DNA from 3 places in the Streptomyces sp. NPDC005266 genome. Region 1 is predicted to be linked to each of the others. Evidence: riboswitches for the same ligand, from Rfam matches in the RefSeq annotation. Region 1 holds a riboswitch; each other region holds the start of a gene.

What was found. Region 1 has a riboswitch for thiamine pyrophosphate ahead of thiC (phosphomethylpyrimidine synthase ThiC). Riboswitches for the same ligand answer to the same signal wherever they lie in the genome.
Region 2: another riboswitch for thiamine pyrophosphate. It lies ahead of thiO (glycine oxidase ThiO); the one in region 1 lies ahead of thiC (phosphomethylpyrimidine synthase ThiC).
Region 3: another riboswitch for thiamine pyrophosphate. It lies ahead of ABZU99_RS26970 (thiamine ABC transporter substrate-binding protein); the one in region 1 lies ahead of thiC (phosphomethylpyrimidine synthase ThiC).

What each region holds. Positions count from the first base shown of each region.
Region 1 covers NZ_JBEXHC010000012.1:98,397-104,106, forward strand. Annotated here, with positions in the region: gene ABZU99_RS21885 (hypothetical protein) at 1-355, shown strand, start outside; gene ABZU99_RS21890 (TIGR03086 family metal-binding protein) at 352-894, opposite strand; gene thiC (phosphomethylpyrimidine synthase ThiC) at 1,285-3,048, opposite strand; TPP riboswitch at 3,041-3,157, opposite strand; gene ABZU99_RS21900 (YibE/F family protein) at 3,227-4,657, shown strand; gene ABZU99_RS21905 (SsgA family sporulation/cell division regulator) at 4,696-5,133, opposite strand; gene ABZU99_RS21910 (DUF5326 family protein) at 5,489-5,704, opposite strand.
Region 2 covers NZ_JBEXHC010000005.1:295,035-300,744, reverse strand. Annotated here, with positions in the region: gene pknB (Stk1 family PASTA domain-containing Ser/Thr kinase) at 1-1,393, opposite strand, end outside; gene ABZU99_RS12565 (SRPBCC domain-containing protein) at 1,490-1,942, opposite strand; gene ABZU99_RS12560 (thiazole synthase) at 2,147-2,992, opposite strand; gene thiS (sulfur carrier protein ThiS) at 3,000-3,218, opposite strand; gene thiO (glycine oxidase ThiO) at 3,215-4,450, opposite strand; TPP riboswitch at 4,448-4,559, opposite strand; gene ABZU99_RS12545 (FAD-dependent oxidoreductase) at 4,737-5,710, shown strand, end outside.
Region 3 covers NZ_JBEXHC010000019.1:62,401-68,110, reverse strand. Annotated here, with positions in the region: gene ABZU99_RS26980 (phosphatidate cytidylyltransferase) at 1-164, shown strand, start outside; gene rlmN (23S rRNA (adenine(2503)-C(2))-methyltransferase RlmN) at 236-1,381, shown strand; TPP riboswitch at 1,439-1,543, shown strand; gene ABZU99_RS26970 (thiamine ABC transporter substrate-binding protein) at 1,539-2,612, shown strand; gene ABZU99_RS26965 (iron ABC transporter permease) at 2,699-4,312, shown strand; gene ABZU99_RS26960 (ABC transporter ATP-binding protein) at 4,313-5,350, shown strand; gene ABZU99_RS26955 (LOG family protein) at 5,464-5,710, opposite strand, start outside.

The DNA of each region.
Region 1 (5,710 bases):
GCTGCGCAACGGCTCCAGCGCGATCCGGGGCGGGGCCCACAGCGAACAGCTCGAGGAAACGGACCGCGCCAGAGAGATCTGGCGCCAGACCCTGCTGGAACGGGGGGTGCTGCCCTTCCTGCGCGAGGCCCTGGCCAACCCGGCGGCCCCCGCAACCCCGGCCCCGGCCTCCGCCCCGGCCGCCTCCCCGACGTACGTCCCGGGACGGTCCGAGACCATGGGGCGCACCCCGCACCTGGGCTACACCCGCCCCGGCTTCAGCACCGACGGCGAGGGCCCCAGGGCCCGCCCCCGATACAGCAGCCCGGACTTCACCAGCCCCGACTACGGCGGCCCGGAACACCAGCCCGATTAGACCCCGTGGGACGCCTCCCGCCCGGTGAGCGCCAGCACCCGGGCGAAGGCGTCCGCCCCGGGCCCCGGGTCGGGGACAGCCTTGAACTGCCCCGTCGCGCTGATCCCCGGCCCCAGCGGCTCCAGCCATTCCAGCATCACCTCGGCCAGCGCCTGGTCCGGCGTGAACTCCGCGCCGAGGGCCTGCGACAGATCCCATACGTGCACATACGCATCGCTCCAGCGAACCCGCACGGCCGCGTCCCCGCTCAGCTCCCCGAACACCTTGTTCCGCACCGTCCGCTCCAACACCCCCGGCCCTCCCGCAGCCTCCTGCGCCCGCGCCGCCCACGCGTCGAACGTGTCGCCCGGCCCGGGCGTGACCTCGTCGCCCGTCAGCGCGGACACCAGATGGGCATGCCCCGCGATCACATGCCCCACCAGATCCCGGACGTTCCACTCACTGCACGGAGTGGCCAGCTCCCAACCGTCGTCCCCCATGCCACGGAGGAGTTCGGAGAAGTGCCCGTTGGCTATGCGCAGTGCCTGACAGTTGTCCATGGGCTGCTCCAGAGATCGATCACTGTCCCACCCCTCCGATGAGGCGGAGGGTGAGCTGGATGACTTGCCAGCGGAATGATCCATTCCCCATCCATCGAGCGAACTTCCGCCTTTCCGGGGGATTTTACCCATCAACATGTTTACCGTCCGTGGCGGAGGTGATGCGCACATGCGCGAACACAACACGCCGCCGGCCGAGCCGCCCGGCGCGATGCCATGGAGGTCAACGACTTCGTCTACGCGGCCACGGGAGCCCGCGTCGAGCAGCCGTCCGACAGGGCGGTCGCCGAGGCGGTCGTCAGCCGGCCGGCCGCCGCGTGACGGAGGGACATCGCTTGACCGGCCCCGGCAAAGGCCGGGGCCGGTCAGCGCGGGACAAGGCGGCGAGGGCTAGTCCGCGATGGGCAGATACACCCGGTTGCCCGCCGCCGCGAACTCCTTCGACTTCTCGGCCATTCCGGCCTCGGCTTCCGCCGCGTCCATCGCGCCGCCGTGCTGGCGGCGGATGTCCTGCGAGATCTTCATCGAGCAGAACTTCGGCCCGCACATGGAGCAGAAGTGCGCCGTCTTGGCCGGCTCCGCCGGGAGCGTCTCGTCGTGGTACGAGCGGGCCGTGTCCGGGTCGAGGGCCAGGTTGAACTGGTCCTCCCAGCGGAATTCGAAGCGCGCGTCGGAGAGGGCGTCGTCCCAGGCCTGGGCGTCGGGGTGGCCCTTGGCCAGGTCGGCCGCGTGGGCGGCGATCTTGTAGGTGATCACGCCGGTCTTGACGTCGTCGCGGTCGGGCAGGCCGAGGTGTTCCTTGGGGGTGACGTAGCAGAGCATCGCCGTGCCCCACCAGGCGATCATCGCCGCGCCGATGCCCGAGGTGATGTGGTCGTAGGCGGGGGCGATATCGGTGGTGAGGGGCCCGAGGGTGTAGAAGGGGGCCTCCTCGCAGATCTCCTGCTGAAGGTCGACATTCTCCTTGATCTTGTGCATCGGGACATGCCCCGGGCCTTCGATCATCGTCTGGACGCCGTGCTCCTTGGCGACGCGGTTGAGCTCGCCGAGCGTGCGCAGCTCCGCGAACTGCGCCTCGTCGTTGGCATCGGCGATCGATCCGGGGCGCAGCCCGTCACCCAGCGAGTAGGTGACGTCGTACGCCGCGAGGATCTCGCACAGCTCCTCGAAGTGCGTATAGAGGAAGGATTCCTTGTGGTGGGCCAGGCACCAGGCGGCCATGATCGAGCCGCCGCGCGAGACGATGCCGGTCTTGCGGCGGGCGGTCAGCGGGACGTACGGGAGCCGGACGCCCGCGTGGACCGTCATGTAGTCGACGCCCTGCTCGGCCTGTTCGATGACGGTGTCCTTGTAGATCTCCCAGGTCAGCTCCTCGGCCTTGCCGTCGACCTTCTCCAGCGCCTGGTAGAGCGGCACGGTGCCGATGGGGACCGGGGAGTTGCGCAGCACCCACTCGCGGGTGGTGTGGATGTTGCGGCCGGTGGAGAGGTCCATGACCGTGTCGGCGCCCCAGCGGGTGGCCCAGGTCATCTTCTCGACCTCTTCCTCGATGGAGGAGGTGACGGCGGAGTTGCCGATGTTGGCGTTCACCTTCACCAGGAATCGCTTGCCGATGATCATCGGCTCGATCTCCGGGTGGTTGACGTTGGCCGGGAGAACGGCCCGGCCCGCCGCGATCTCCTCGCGGACGACCTCGGGGGAGACGTTCTCGCGGAGCGCCACGTACTCCATCTCGGCCGTGATCTCGCCCCTTCGGGCGTACGCGAGTTGGGTGACGGCGGCGCCGTCGCGGCCCCGGCGCGGCTGGCGCGGGCGGCCGGGGAAGACCGCGTCGAGGTTGCGCAGCCCGCCGCGCGGCGCGGTGTGCTTGACGCCGTCGTCCTCGGGGCGGACCGGGCGGCCCGCGTATTCCTCGGTGTCGCCGCGGGCGGTGATCCAGTTCTGCCGCAGCGGCGCGAGGCCACGGCGGACGTCCGTCTCGATGTTGGGGTCGGTGTACGGGCCGGAGGTGTCGTACAGCGTCACATCCCGGCCGTTGGTGAGGTGCACCCGGCGAACCGGAACCTGGATGTCCGGGCGCGAACCCGTGACATATCCCTTATGCCAGCCGAATTCGGCGGCGTTTTCGCGCATGTGTGCATCCTGCTGAGTCATGAGACCCACTCCCTACGCCGGCATTACCCGGTAACAGGTTCAGCGGTCGGCGCAGCTGTCGCGTCAGCGCCCTCTCAGCCCGGTGCTCCGAGCTCCCGCGATTGCAAAGGCGCCCCCACGCTAACGGTTTTCCGGCGTCCCTGAACAGGGGGCCCAGCGCTCTTGCGATGATGCGACCGTGACCCGGACATCGCAGGACCATCATCCGCCCGAGCAGGACCGCACCCCGGGGGCAGACGGCCACACCCACAGCCACGGCCATTCCCACGGCCATGGCCCGGCCGCGCCCGCCTCCGCCCGTCTCCGCAAGGTCGTCGGAGCGGTGCTCATCCCGTTCGCGGCGGCCGTCGTCGCCGGGCTGATCGTGCTGTGGCCGGGCGGCCCCGAGCACAAGGCGCAAGAGCGCTCCGGGCTCGGCTTCGACCAGCAGACCGTCGCCGGACGGGTCGTGAAGGTCGAGGGGGTCAACTGCGCCGACGTCAACGCCATACCGCAGCAGCCGAGCGAGCCGGGGCAGAACGCCGCGCAGCCCCCCGGCTCGGGCGGCCCCGGCGGACCGGGCGGACAGGCCGGCCCCGACGGCAGGAAAAGCATCTGCGAGAAGACCACCATCGAGGTCACCTCGGGCAAGGACAAAGGCCGCACCTTCCCCGAAATCGTGCAGCCCAACGCCTCACGCCACTTCAGCGTCGGCCAGGAGCTGAAGCTGGCGTACGCGCCCAAGGCCCCCAAGAACCTCCAGTACTCGGTCTCCGACGTCGACCGGTCGATGCCGATGGCGCTGCTCGCCGGGCTGTTCGCACTCGCCGTCGTGGCGGTCGGGCGGCTGCGCGGGGTCTTCGCGCTGGTGGCGCTGGCCATCAGTTTCGGGGTGCTGACGCTGTTCATCCTCCCGGCGATACTCCAGGGCTCGAATCCGCTGATGGTCGCGGTCGTCGGGGGCAGCGCGATCATGCTGCTCGCGCTCTATATGTGCCATGGGCTGACGGCCCGTACGTCCGTCGCCGTGCTCGGCACGCTGGTCTCGCTGCTGCTGATCGGCGTGCTCGGCTCGGTGTTCATCGGGTGGGCCAGCCTGACCGGCAACACCGACGACCAGACCGGTCTGGTGCACGGTCTCTATCCGAATATCGAGATCCGCGGGTTGCTGCTGGCCGGTGTGATCATTGGTTCGCTGGGTGTGCTCGACGATGTGACGGTCACGCAGACCTCGGCGGTCTGGGAGCTGTGGGGCGCGGACCCCACGACGTCCCGGCGCAAGCTGTACGCGTCCGCGATGCGGATCGGGCGGGACCACATCGCGTCCGTCGTGAACACGCTGGTGCTGGCCTATGCGGGCGCGTCGCTTCCGCTGCTGCTGCTCTTCTCGATAGCGGACAGCGGCGTGGGCACGGTGGCCACGAGCGAGATCGTCGCGCAGGAGATCGTACGGACGCTCGTGGGCAGCATCGGGCTCGTCGCCTCGGTGCCGGTGACCACGGCGCTGGCCGTGCTCGTGGTCTCCGCGGACCGCACGCCGCAGGGCGGCGGCGGGCAGCGCACGCACCAAGCGGGAGGCCAGGCAGGCCGGGGCGGACGCGGGCGGCGCCGTCGGGCACGGGCGCGCTGAGCCGCCGCCGGGGCGTGCCCCCGTACGGCGCGGGCTTCCTAGCCCGCGTACCGGTCCTCGGCCAGGATGCGGTCGAGCTCGGCGTCGAGATCGTCCACCGGATCGCAGGCCGTCGGCTCCTCGCCGAACGGGACCAGCCGGTCCGTACGGTCCAGGAAGGCCACCAGGGGCGCGGCCCCGGCCCGGAACAGGGCTCTCTCGCGTCCCACTTGGAGCCTGATGAAGACGTCCGACAGCCCCTCGGGCGAGGCCGGGGCGATGCGCACATCGCCCTCGCCGGTGGGTTTGCTCAGCCCGTCCAGCAGCAGCTCCCGGGCGAAGGCCCAGCTGACCGGCGCGTCGCCGGGCAGGTGGAAGGTGATCTCGACCGCGTAGGGGTCGCTGCTGTCGTAGGACAGCTCGACCGGGATCCGGAAGGAGAGGTCCTGCGAGACCAGGAAGGTCATCGTCACTTCCGCCTGGACTGTGTCACGCATCTCACGCATCGTTCGCCGCCCCGGGTTGTTTGCGCTTCGCCGACTCTGGAGCGTAGCGACTCGACTGCGGTGCGGAGTCGGTTTGCCTCATGTGAGGGAACGGAAATGGCCAGTGTTGCCGCGGTGGAACCCATGGGGCCGGGCGGCGCCGGCCCAGGGCGCGGGAGATCGAGGCCGGCTCACCGGCCGTGTCGATGTTCGCTGTCGTCAACAGGCACCCCCGGGGTGTGTTGCGAGGCAGACGACGCCGAGAAGGAGAACGCCGAGGTCTCGCACTCTAACGGGAGTGGTGCCGCGTGGCCGTTGGCCGCCCCGCGGTGTCCCCCGCGCGGCGTACCCGCGCGAGGCCGCCGGGTCACCAGTCGCGGGACGAGGAGGAGGAGGTGAACTTCCGTACGACGTAGATCAGGCCGGCGATGAGCGCGACCAGCAGCAGGGCCTTGAAGACCAGGTTGATGACGAACCCGAGCACGCTCATGATCAGGCCGCCGAACACGGCGAGGACGAGAACCGGCACCGCGATCCAGGTCACCCACCACGGCAAGCCCTGGAATATCCCCTTGGTGGCCACGTTGCT
Region 2 (5,710 bases), on a different contig from region 1:
AGAGACCCGCGTCCGCGATCTTCCGCTTCGCCTCGGCCAGCGGCCTGCCCACCACATTGGGCACCTCGGCCCGGGGCGGACCCTGGGAGACCCGGATGGTCACGGTGCCCGTGTCGCGGATGCGCTCACCGGCGCCGGGCTTGGAATCGATGACCTTGCCCTTGGGCACGACATCGCTGAACTCCGAGACGACCTTCACCTCCAGACCGGCGCCGTGCAGCTTCTTCTCCGCCTCCGCCTGGGTCTTCCGCAGAACCGGCGGCACCTCGGTGAACTGCCCGGAGTTGATGTACCAGACCCCGGCGCCGATGCCGAGCACCAGCAGTACGGCGGCCACCACCAGCAGCACCGGGCGGCGCGGCCCGCGGCGCCCGGTGCGCCCCGTGCGCCGCGGCGCCGGGCGGTCAGGGGGCAGCTCCAGCCGGCTGGTGTGGTTCAGCTGCTGGTCAGCGGCGGTCGCGGGGCGCGGGATCACCGTCGTACGGTCCTCCGAGCCGCCCGAGACGTCCTCCCTGGCCTGCGGCGGCATCGCGTCCAGCTGCGCGTCGGTCAGCGCGGCACGGGCCGCGCGGGCATGGCCGAGCAGCGCGACGGCGTCGGCGGGGCGCAGCTCCACATCGCGCGCGGTGGCGGACACGACCAACGCGTCCAGCTCCGGGGCGACCTCGGGCGCGGCGCCGGACGGCGGCGGGACGTCCTCGTTGAGGTGCCGGTAGAGGACCTGCGCCGGGGTGCTGCCGCCGTGCGGCTTGGAGCCGGTCAGCATCTCGTAGAGCACGACGCCGCACGCGTAGACATCCGCGCGGGTGTCGGCCGTGCCGTGCTCGATCTGCTCGGGCGCCAGATACGACACGGTGCCCAGGACAGTGCCGGTGGAGGCGCTGGTGTTGGTGTCCACCGCCCGGACCAGCCCGAAGTCGGCGACCTTGACCCGGCCGTCGTCCCCGATGAGTACGTTCTCCGGCTTCATGTCGCGGTGCACGAACCCAGCGAGGTGGGCCGCCCCCAGGGCGGCCAGCACCGGCTCCAGGATGTCCAGCGCGGCGCGCGGCTGCAGGGCGCCGCGCTCGCGCAGCACATCACGCAGCGTGCACCCCGCGACGTACTCCATGGCGAGGTAGACGTGCGGCCCGTCCGTCCCCTGGTCGTAGACGCCGACCACGTTGGCGTGCGCGAGCCTGGCGACGGACTTGGCCTCGCGGATGAAGCGCTCGACGAAGGCGGCGTCGGTCGCGAGGCTCTGGTGCATCACCTTCAGGGCGAGCACGCGGTCGAGTCGGGTGTCGACGGTCCGGTAGACCGTCGCCATCCCGCCCACGGCGATGCGCGCCTCGACGCGGTAGCGGCCGTCGAGCACCTGCCCGACGAGGGGGTCCTGGAGGGTCGTATCCACGACGGCAGTCTACGAGCCATGGCCCCGGGGCAGGACCGGCCGCCCCAGGTGGGACCGGTACTGCGACCGAACAGTGACACCGGTGCGTCAGTTGCGTCAGTTGTGCGACGCGGCGGCGATCGCGGCCAGCTCCTCCAGCGCGGAGGTCCAGGCGAGGGTGGCGGACGAGGCATGCCTGGCCTTGGCCTCATCGGGGACTGCCAGGGCCTGGATACCGCTCTCGGTGAGCCGGAGGCGGGTGCCCTCGCCCTCCCAGGAGAGCGAAAACTCGACGAGGGTGGCGTGGTCGGGAGCCTGCGGAGCGTGATCGGGCTCATGGGCCAGCCGGAAGCGGAAGAGGGTGTCGGGGATCGCCCTCTCGACCTTGCCGTGGAACTCTCCGTGCTCATCCCAGCGGAAGCGGAGGGTCCCGCCGGGGTGCGGGTCGATCTCGCAGCCGGCCGGGGCGTACCAGGAGCGGATGTGCTCGGGCGTGGTCAGGACCCGCCACACCCGGTCCAGCGGCGCCCGTACGTAGATCTCCCGCTCGATCCGGTCGGCCACCTGCATGGAGACCACCTCCGCCTCCCACGGTAGGGAAAGTCCAGCCCATCCGGCGAGGGCAGCCGGCCCCTCTGGCGAGGACAGGCCGGTGCCTCCGGCGAGGGCAGCGAGCCCCTCCGGCGAGGACGGGCCGGTGCCTCCGGCGAGGGCAGCGAGCCCATCCGGCGAGGACAAGCCGGTGCCTCCGGCGAGGACGGCGAGCCCATCCGGCTAGGTGAACGCCGGACGCTCCGGGTCGAGGGCCGGCAGGCCCTCGGTCGGGGTGGACGCGTGAGCGAAGTGGCGGCGGGGGATCCGCCCCGCCCGGTACGCCAGCCGCCCCGCCTCCACGGCACTCCGCATCGCCCCCGCCATCAGCACCGGCTCCTGTGCCCGGGTCACGGCGGAGGCGAGCATCACCGCCGCGCACCCCAGCTCCATGGCGAGCGCGACGTCCGAGGCCGTGCCCGCCCCCGCGTCCAGGATCACCGGCACCGTGGCCCGCTCGGTGATCAGCTGGAAGTTGTGCGGATTGCGGATGCCCAGTCCGGAGCCGATGGGGGAGCCCAGCGGCATGATCGCGGCGCAGCCGACGTCTTCGAGCTTGCGGGCCAGGACCGGGTCGTCGTTCGTATAGGGCAGGACGGTGAAGCCGTCGTCGACGAGGATCTCGGCGGCGTCCAGGAGCTCGATGGGGTCGGGGAGCAGGGTGCGCTCGTCCGCGACGACCTCCAGCTTCACCCAGTCCGTGCCGAGGGCCTCGCGGGCGAGGCGGGCGGTCAGGACGGCCTCTCCGGCGGTGAAACAGCCCGCCGTATTGGGCAGGGGCCGGATACCGTGCCGGTCCAGTACGGAGAGCACCGAGCCCCGCACCGTGGGGTCGAGCCGCCGCATCGCGACGGTGGTCAGCTCGGTGCCGGAGGCGAGGAGCGAGTGCTCCAGGATCTCCAGGCTGGGCGCGCCGCCCGTGCCCATGATCAGGCGGGAGGTGAACTCGGTCCCGGCGATGGTCAGCGGATCGGGCGCGGTCAGCGAAGCGGTGGTGGTCGCGGCGTCGGCCGTTGTGGTCTGCGTCATGAGGGGATCAGCCTCCTTGGACCGCGGTGAGGACCTCGACGCGATCGCCGTCGCCGAGCGGGGTCGTGGGCCATTGGGTGCGGGGTACCACCGTCTCGTTGACGGCGGCGGCGACGCCGGAGGGTGCCTGGGTGAGGGTCGCGACGAGCCGGTCGAGGGTGGTGCCGTCGGGGACCTGGCGGGGCTCCCCGTTCACGGAGACGGTCATCCGGGCGGTGACGCTCATACGGGCTGCTCCTGTGGGGCGAGGGGCGCGGGGGCCGACGGGCGGCCGGCGGGGGGCGACGGGTGCTCGGCCGCGAAGCGGTGCGGGGAGAACGGCCGCGCGTGTGGCGGGAGTTCTCCGCCGGTCAGCGCCTCGGCCATGACATCGCCCGTGATGGGGGTGAGAAGGACGCCGTTGCGGTAGTGGCCGGTGGCCAGGTGCAGCCCCGGGAGCGCGGTCGGGCCGAGCAGCGGGGCGTTGTCGGGGGAGCCGGGGCGCAGCCCGGCGCGGGTCTCGACGAGGGGGAGTTCGGTGATGCCGGGCACCAGCTCATGGGCGTCGCGCAGCAGCTCGTACACACCGCCCGCGGTGACCGTGGTGTCCCAGCCCAGCTCCTCGGTCGTCGCGCCGACGACCAACTCGCCGTTCTCACGCGGGACCAGATAGACATGCCCGCCGCGCACGATGGCCCGTACCGTCCGGGAGAGGAACGGCGCGTACGGGCCGGGCACGGACAGTCGCAGCACCTGGCCCTTGACGGGCCGTACCGGCGGCAGGACGGCCTCGGGGACGCCCGCGAGGCGGCCGCTGAGGCTGCCGGCGGCCAGGACGGTCCGCTCGGCGGCCAGCCGCGTCCCGTCGGCCAGCTCGGCGCCCGTACTACGGTCGCCATCGAGCGTCAGCCGCTCCGCCCGGTCCCGGTGGAAGACGACCCCGGCCCGCTCGCACGCGACAAGCAGCGCCGCCGCCAGCCGCCGTGGATCGACCTGGTGGTCGCCGTCGACGCGCAGCCCCCCGCGTACGCCGGGCGCGAGCATCGGCTCCAGACGGCGGCATTCGCGCCCCGTCAGCCACTGCGACTCCAGCCCGTGCCGCTGCTGCAGTGCGTGGAGCTCCCGCAGATGGGCGCGGTCGTCGGCGTCGAGCGCGACGGCGAGCGTGCCGCAGGCGCGGTAGCCGACGTCCTTACCGCTGGCCTCCTCCAGCTCTGCCACGAAGTCCGGATAGCGGCGCGCGGAGGCCAGATTGAGGCCGAGCAGCGTCTGCTCGCCGTAGTGGAGCTCGGTGACGGCCGCCAGCATCCCGGCCGCGACCTGGGCGGCTCCGCCGCCGGGCGCCGGGTCGGCCACGGCGGTGCGCAGCCCCCGCTGGACCGCCCGCCAGGCCGTGACCAGGCCGATGATGCCGCCCCCGATGACCAGGGCGTCATAGGTGGCGTCATGGGTGTCGTCACGTCCGTGTGGTGCGTGCACGGGCACGCTGCCCCTCCCTTCGCCGGCATGACCCGGATCAGGTTCGTACGGTCGGAGGCCGGCCAGCCTCCCTCTCAGCCCGGTGCGCCGGGCTCCCGCGAGTGCTCTGTCCCGCCACCCTAGTACGCGGCCCGAGGGGCGGAAAGTGCGGCCCGGGCCCCTGCCGTACGGCCGGTGTACGGCAGGTGTACGGCCGGTCGGTCTGTGCCCGAGATCTCGTCACGCGCTCTGCGGTCCGCCCCACCTGCCGCAATACAGTGATCGTGTGAGCGATGAGACGACGACAATGAAGACGGCGTCCTCGGGTGGCAGCGGTGGCGGCAGCAGCGTCGGCAGCGGGCAGCGGGTGGTGATCGTCGGCGCCGGCATGGCGGGGGTGCAGACGGCCGTCGCGCTGCGCGAGCAGGGCTGGGCGGGGGAAATCATCCTGCTGGGCGCGGAGCCCCACCAGCCGTACGACCGGCCGCCGCTGTCCAAGGCCGTCCTGCTCGGCAAGGCCGAGGGGTCCGCGTTCGATGTGGACTTCGCCGCGCTCGGTATCGGGCTGCGGCTCGGCGTCCCCGTCACCGGCCTGCGCACGGACGAGCGGGTGGTCGAGACCGAGGCCGGGCCGGTGTCGTACGACGTCCTGGTGATCGCCACCGGGGCCGAGCCGATCCCGCTGCCCGGCAGCGAGGGCGTGCCCGGCGTCCATCTGCTGCGCACCCTGGACGACGCGGAACGGCTGCGCCCCGTGCTCGCCCGGCAGCACGAGATCGTGGTCGTGGGGGCGGGCTGGATCGGTGCGGAGTTCGCGACGGCGGCCCGCGAGGCAGGCTGTGCCGTGACCGTCGTCGAGGCCGCGGACCGGCCGCTGACGGGCGCCCTCCCGGCCGAGGTCGCCGGCTATATGGCCCACTGGTACGCGGACTACGGCGCCACGCTGGTCACCGGCGCGCCGGTCAGCGCCGTGGACGAGAACGGGCTGCTGCTCGGCGACGGCACCCGGCTGCGGGCGGGCGCGGTGGTCGTCGGGATCGGGGCACGGCCCGCCACGGACTGGCTGACGGGCTCGGGCGTCGAACTGGCCACGGACCGGTCCGTGGCCGCCGACGAGCGGCTGCGGACCTCGGTGCCGGACGTCTACGCGGTCGGCGACTGCGCGTCCTTCCCGTCCACCCGGTACGGGACCCGGCTGCTGGTGCACCACTGGGACAACGCGGTGCAGGGGCCGCGGACCGTGGCGGCCAATGTGGTGGGGAGCCGGACGGCCGCCCACTA
Region 3 (5,710 bases), on a different contig from region 1:
CGACGCTCGGCGACCTCGGCGAGTCCATGATCAAGCGGGATCTCGGCATCAAGGACATGGGCAAGCTGCTCCCCGGCCATGGCGGGATCATGGACCGGCTCGACTCGCTGCTGCCCACCGCGCCCGTGGTGTGGCTGCTGCTCGTGATCTTCGTAGGCGGCTGACGACCGCCCTCCGGGGCCCCGTGCCGCTCCTGGCACGGGGCCCTTCGCACGTCTGCGACACTGGGTGGACCATGCCTAAGCCCGGAGAACTGACTTTCGCCGTGCCGCGTGGGGCCAAGAAGCCCCCGCGGCATCTCGCCGACCTCACCCCCGAGCAGCGCCGCGAGGCCGTCGCCGCACTGGGGGAGAAGCCCTTCCGGGCCGGTCAGGTGTCGCGTCACTACTTCGCCCGCTATGCCGACGACCCCGCCCAGTGGACCGACATCCCGGCGGCCGCGCGGGAGAGGCTGGCGGCCGAGCTGCTGCCGGAGCTGATGAGTGTGGTGCGGCACCTCAGCTGTGACGACGACACGACCCGCAAGACCCTGTGGCGGCTCTTCGACGGCACGCTGGTGGAGTCCGTCCTGATGCGCTACCCGGACCGGGTCACCATGTGCATCAGCTCTCAGGCCGGCTGCGGGATGAACTGCCCGTTCTGCGCCACGGGCCAGGCGGGTCTGGACCGCAATCTGTCGACCGCCGAGATCGTGCACCAGATCGTCGACGGGATGCGGGCGCTGCGGGACGGGGAATTCGGGGGGTCTGGGGGGTCGTCCCCCGATGGGAAACGCGGCCCCGGTGGTCCCGCGCGGCTGTCCAACATCGTCTTCATGGGCATGGGCGAGCCGCTGGCCAACTACAGCCGCGTCGTCGGCGCCATCCGCCGGCTCACCGACCCCGAGCCCGACGGGCTGGGCCTGTCCCAGCGCGGTATCACCGTCTCGACCGTGGGGCTGGTCCCGGCGATGCTGCGGTTCGCGGACGAGGGCTTCAAGTGCCGGCTCGCGGTGTCACTGCACGCGCCCGACGACGAGCTGCGCGACACCCTCGTCCCGGTCAACACCCGCTGGAAGGTGCGCGAGGTCCTGGATGCCGCGTGGGAGTACGCGGAGAAGTCCGGCCGCCGCATCTCCATCGAGTACGCCCTGATCAGGGACATCAACGATCAGGCCTGGCGCGCCGATCTCCTCGGCCGGCTGCTCAAGGGTCATCGGGTTCATGTCAACCTCATCCCGCTCAACCCCACGCCCGGCTCGAAATGGACCGCGTCCCGGCCGCAGGACGAGAAGGCGTTCGTGGCGGCCCTGGAGGCGCACGGGGTGCCGGTGACCGTCCGGGACACCCGGGGGCAGGAGATCGACGGGGCGTGCGGACAGCTGGCGGCCTCGGAGCGCTGAGGACCGGCTGATACGGTGCCTGGGCGTCATTGCGTCCTGCGATCGTCGTACAAGTGAACATTCCGACAGGGGAGCGCACGAAGCGCTGAGAGTGCGGCACGGCCGCAGACCCTCGGACCTGATCCGGGTCATACCGGCGTAGGGAGTCAGCATCACCATGAACAGCCACCTTCGGCGTGCCATAGCGACCGCCCTCCTCGGCTCACTCGGCCTCTCCGTCCTCGTCGCCTGTGGCGAGGACTCCAAGGGCGCCTCGGGCTCCAAGACCGTCACCCTGGTCACGCATGACTCCTTCGCGGCCTCCAAGGCCGTACTCAAGGAGTTCACCAAGGAGACCGGCTACAAGGTGCGGGTGCAGGCCGGTGGTGACGCCGGGGCGGCCGTCAACCAGGCGATCCTGTCGAAGGACCACCCGCAGGGCGATGTGTTCTTCGGTGTCGACAACACCCTGCTCTCCCGCGCGCTCGACAACGGCCTGTTCACCCCGTACCGGGCCAAGGGCCTGGACAAGGTCCCGGCCGCCCTCCAGCTCGACCGGGCGAAGCACCGCGTGACTCCGGTCGACTTCGGCGACATCTGCGTCAACTACGACCGGAAGTACTTCGCCGACAAGAAGCTGACGCCGCCCAGGACCCTCGACGATCTGACCAAGCCCGCCTACAAGAATCTCCTGGTCACCGAGAACGCGGCCACCTCGTCGCCCGGCCTCGGCTTCCTCCTCGCCACCGCCGCCAAGTACGGCGACGACGGCTGGAAGAGCTACTGGAAGAAGCTGCGGGCCAACGGCGTCGAGGTCGTCGACGGCTGGGAGCAGGCGTACTACGACCGCTTCTCCGGCTCGGCCGGTGGCGGCAAGGGCGACCGGCCGCTCGTCGTCTCGTACGCCTCCAGCCCGCCCGCCGAGGTGGCCGACGCGAAGGCCAAGCCGGCGAAGGCCCCGACCGGGGTGGCGAGCGGGACCTGCTTCCGGCAGGTCGAGTTCGCCGGGCTGCTGAACGGCGCGGGGAACACCAAGGGCGGCAAGGCCCTGCTGGACTTCCTGCTGAGCAAGCGGTTCCAGGAGGACGTGCCGCTGAACATGTACGTCAACCCGGCGCGCGAGGACGCGAAGCTGCCCGAGCTCTTCACCCGGTACGGGGTGAAGATCGCCGACTCGGCCACCCTCGCACCGCAGAAGATCGCCAAGAACCGTGAGCCGTGGGTCAAGGCATGGTCCTCGCTCGTTCTGTAGAGCCCGGCGAGAACCGTAAGGCGGCCGACGACAGCCATAAGGACGAGAGGAACGGCCTTCGCGGCGCCGCGCCGCGGCTTGCCCTGATGGCCGTGCCCCTCGCCTTCTTCGCGATCTTCTTCGCCTATCCCGTGGCCGCCATCGTCACCCGGGGGCTGCGCGTCGGCGACCGGTGGCGGCTCGGCCGGATCGCCGAGGTGGTGAGCGATCCGGCGACGCGGGACATCCTCTGGTTCACCGGCTGGCAGGCGGCCGCCTCGACCGCCCTGACCCTCGCGGTGGCGCTGCCCGGCGCGTATGTCTTCGCCCGCTTCGCCTTCCCCGGCAAGCGGCTGCTGCGCGCGGTGGTGACCGTGCCCTTCGTGCTGCCGACCGTGGTCGCCGGTTCCGCGTTCCTGGCGCTGCTCGGGCGCGGCGGGGTGCTGGACGAGCTGTGGGGCGTACGGCTCGACACAACCGTCTGGGCGATCCTCCTCGCCCATGTCTTCTTCAACTACGCGGTCGTGGTGCGGACCGTCGGCGGGCTGTGGGCCCAGCTCGACCCACGCCAGGAGGAGGCGGCCCGGGTGCTCGGCGCCGGCCGTCTCGCGGCCTGGCGCCGGGTGACGCTGCCCGCCCTCGCCCCCGCCGTGGCCGCCGCGTCCCTGATGGTCTTCCTGTTCACCTTCACCTCCTTCGGCGTGATCCAGATCCTGGGCGGTCCGCGCTACGCCACGCTGGAGGTGGCGATCTACCGGCAGACCGCGCAACTGCTCGACCTGCCGACGGCCGCCGTGCTCACCGTCATTCAGTTCGCGGCGGTCGCGGCCGTCCTCGCCCTGCACGCGTGGACCGTACGGCGCCGGGAGAGCGCCCTGCGGCTCGTCGCCCCCGAGCGGACGGCGCGCCGCCCGCAGGGCCCGGCGCAGTGGGCGCTGCTGTGGGGCGTGCTGGCCGTCGTCGTGCTGCTGATCGTCACTCCACTCGCGGTGCTGGTGGAGCGCTCGCTCGCCGCCCCGGACGGCTACGGTCTCACGTACTACCGGGCGCTCCGGTCCGCGGCCGACAGCGGCGGGACCTTCTACGTGGCCCCCGTGGATGCCATCGGGAACTCCCTGCGGTATGCCGCCGTCGCCACCCTCTTCGCGCTCGTCGTGGGCGGTCTGGCCGCCGCCGCGCTGACCCGCGGGGCCGGCAGGCTGGTGCGGGGCTTCGACGCGCTTCTGATGCTGCCGCTCGGCACCTCCGCCGTCACCGTCGGCTTCGGCTTTCTCATCGCGCTCGACGAACCCCCGCTGGATCTGCGCGCTTCCTGGGTCCTGGTGCCGCTGGCTCAGGCCCTGGTCGGCGTGCCCTTCGTCGTACGGACCATGCTGCCCGTCCTGCGGGCCGTGGACCACCGGCTGCGCGAGGCCGCGGCCGTGCTCGGGGCGTCCCCGCTGCGCGTCTGGCGGGAGGTGGATCTGCCGCTGGTGGGGCGGGCGCTGGCGGTCGCGGCGGGGTTCGCGTTCGCCGTCTCGCTGGGCGAGTTCGGGGCGACGGTGTTCATCGCGCGGCCCGACCATCCGACCCTGCCGGTGGCCGTCGCCCGCTTCCTGGGCCGCGCCGGACAGCTCAACTACGGGCAGGCGATGGCGCTGAGCACGATCCTGATGCTGGTCTGCGCCGGGTCCCTGCTGGCGCTGGAGCGCATCCGCACCGACCGTTCCGGGGAGTTCTGAATGACGCTGCTGCGACTGGACGACGTGTCGGTCAGGTTCGGCCGGCGCGATGCGCTGGACGCCGTGGACCTGGAGGTCGACGAGCACGAGACGGTGTGCGTGCTGGGGCCGAGCGGCAGCGGCAAGTCCACGATGCTGCGCGTGGTGGCCGGACTGCAGCGTGCCGACGCCGGGCGGGTGTGGCTCGCGGGCCGCGACCAGAGCGGGGTGCCCACCCATCGGCGCGGGGTGGGGCTCATGTTCCAGGATCATCAGCTCTTCCCGCAGCGGGATGTGGGCGGCAACGTCGCCTTCGGGCTGCGGATGCGCAAGGTGGGGCGCGCGGAGGCGGACCGTACGGTCGCCGAAGTGCTGGAACTGGTCGGGCTGCCGGGCGCCCAGCGGCGGTCCGTCGCGTCCCTCTCCGGCGGTGAGCAGCAGCGCGTGGCGCTCGCCCGCGCGCTGGCCCCGCAGCCCAGGGTGCTGATGCTGGACGAGCCGCTGGGCCAGCTCGACCGGGGCCTGCGGGAGCGGCTCGTCGTGGAACTGCGCGAGCTCTTCGGCCGGTTGGGCACCACGGTCCTCGCCGTCACCCATGACCAGGGCGAGGCGTTCGCGCTCGCGGACCGGGTGGTGGTGATGGAGGACGGCCGGATCGCCCAGTCCGGTACCCCGCTGGAGGTGTGGCAGCGGCCGGCCACCGAGTTCGTCGCCCGCTTCCTGGGCTTCGACAACGTGATCGAGGCGGTCGTGCACGGTCAGACCGCCGACACCTGCTGGGGCAAGCTGCCCGTGCCGCCCGGCTCCCGCCCGGGGCCGGGCCGCCTCCTCGTCCGCCCGGCCGGGGTGCGGCTCACCTCCCCCTCCGGGGGCCTGCCCTGCACGGTGGCGGCGCGCACCTTCCGCGGCGACCATGTGGCGCTCATCCTGCGGCCGTCGAACCCGGACGCCCCGCGCCTGGAGGCGTCCTGTGCGCTGCGGGACGCCCCGGAGGCGGGCGACCGGGTCGGGGTGGCCTTCGACGCCGCGGACGTGGTGGTGCTGGACCCGGGCGCCTGACCTGCGGACTCCCTGAGCGGTTACGGCGAAGTCACGTGCTGATCCTTCTCGGCGTCCAAGCCCTCGGCCAGGCCGAACGGCGAGGGATCAGCGGTGGCCTTCACCGCATCCGCTTAGCCCAGCAGGGACGCGAGCGCGTCCGGCGCCTCGTCCACCGAGCCCACCAGCGCGATACGGGCCTTCATGGACCGCCCCTCCGCGAGCGCTTCGAGCAGGGGCCAGGTCGGCAGCCGCCGGGTCCAGTGGTCGCGGTCCACGAGCACCATCGGGGTCGGCTCGCCGCGCGACTCGTAGTAGTTCGGCGTCGCGTTGTCGAAGATCTCCTGTACGGTCCCGGCGGCGCCCGGGAGGAAGACCACC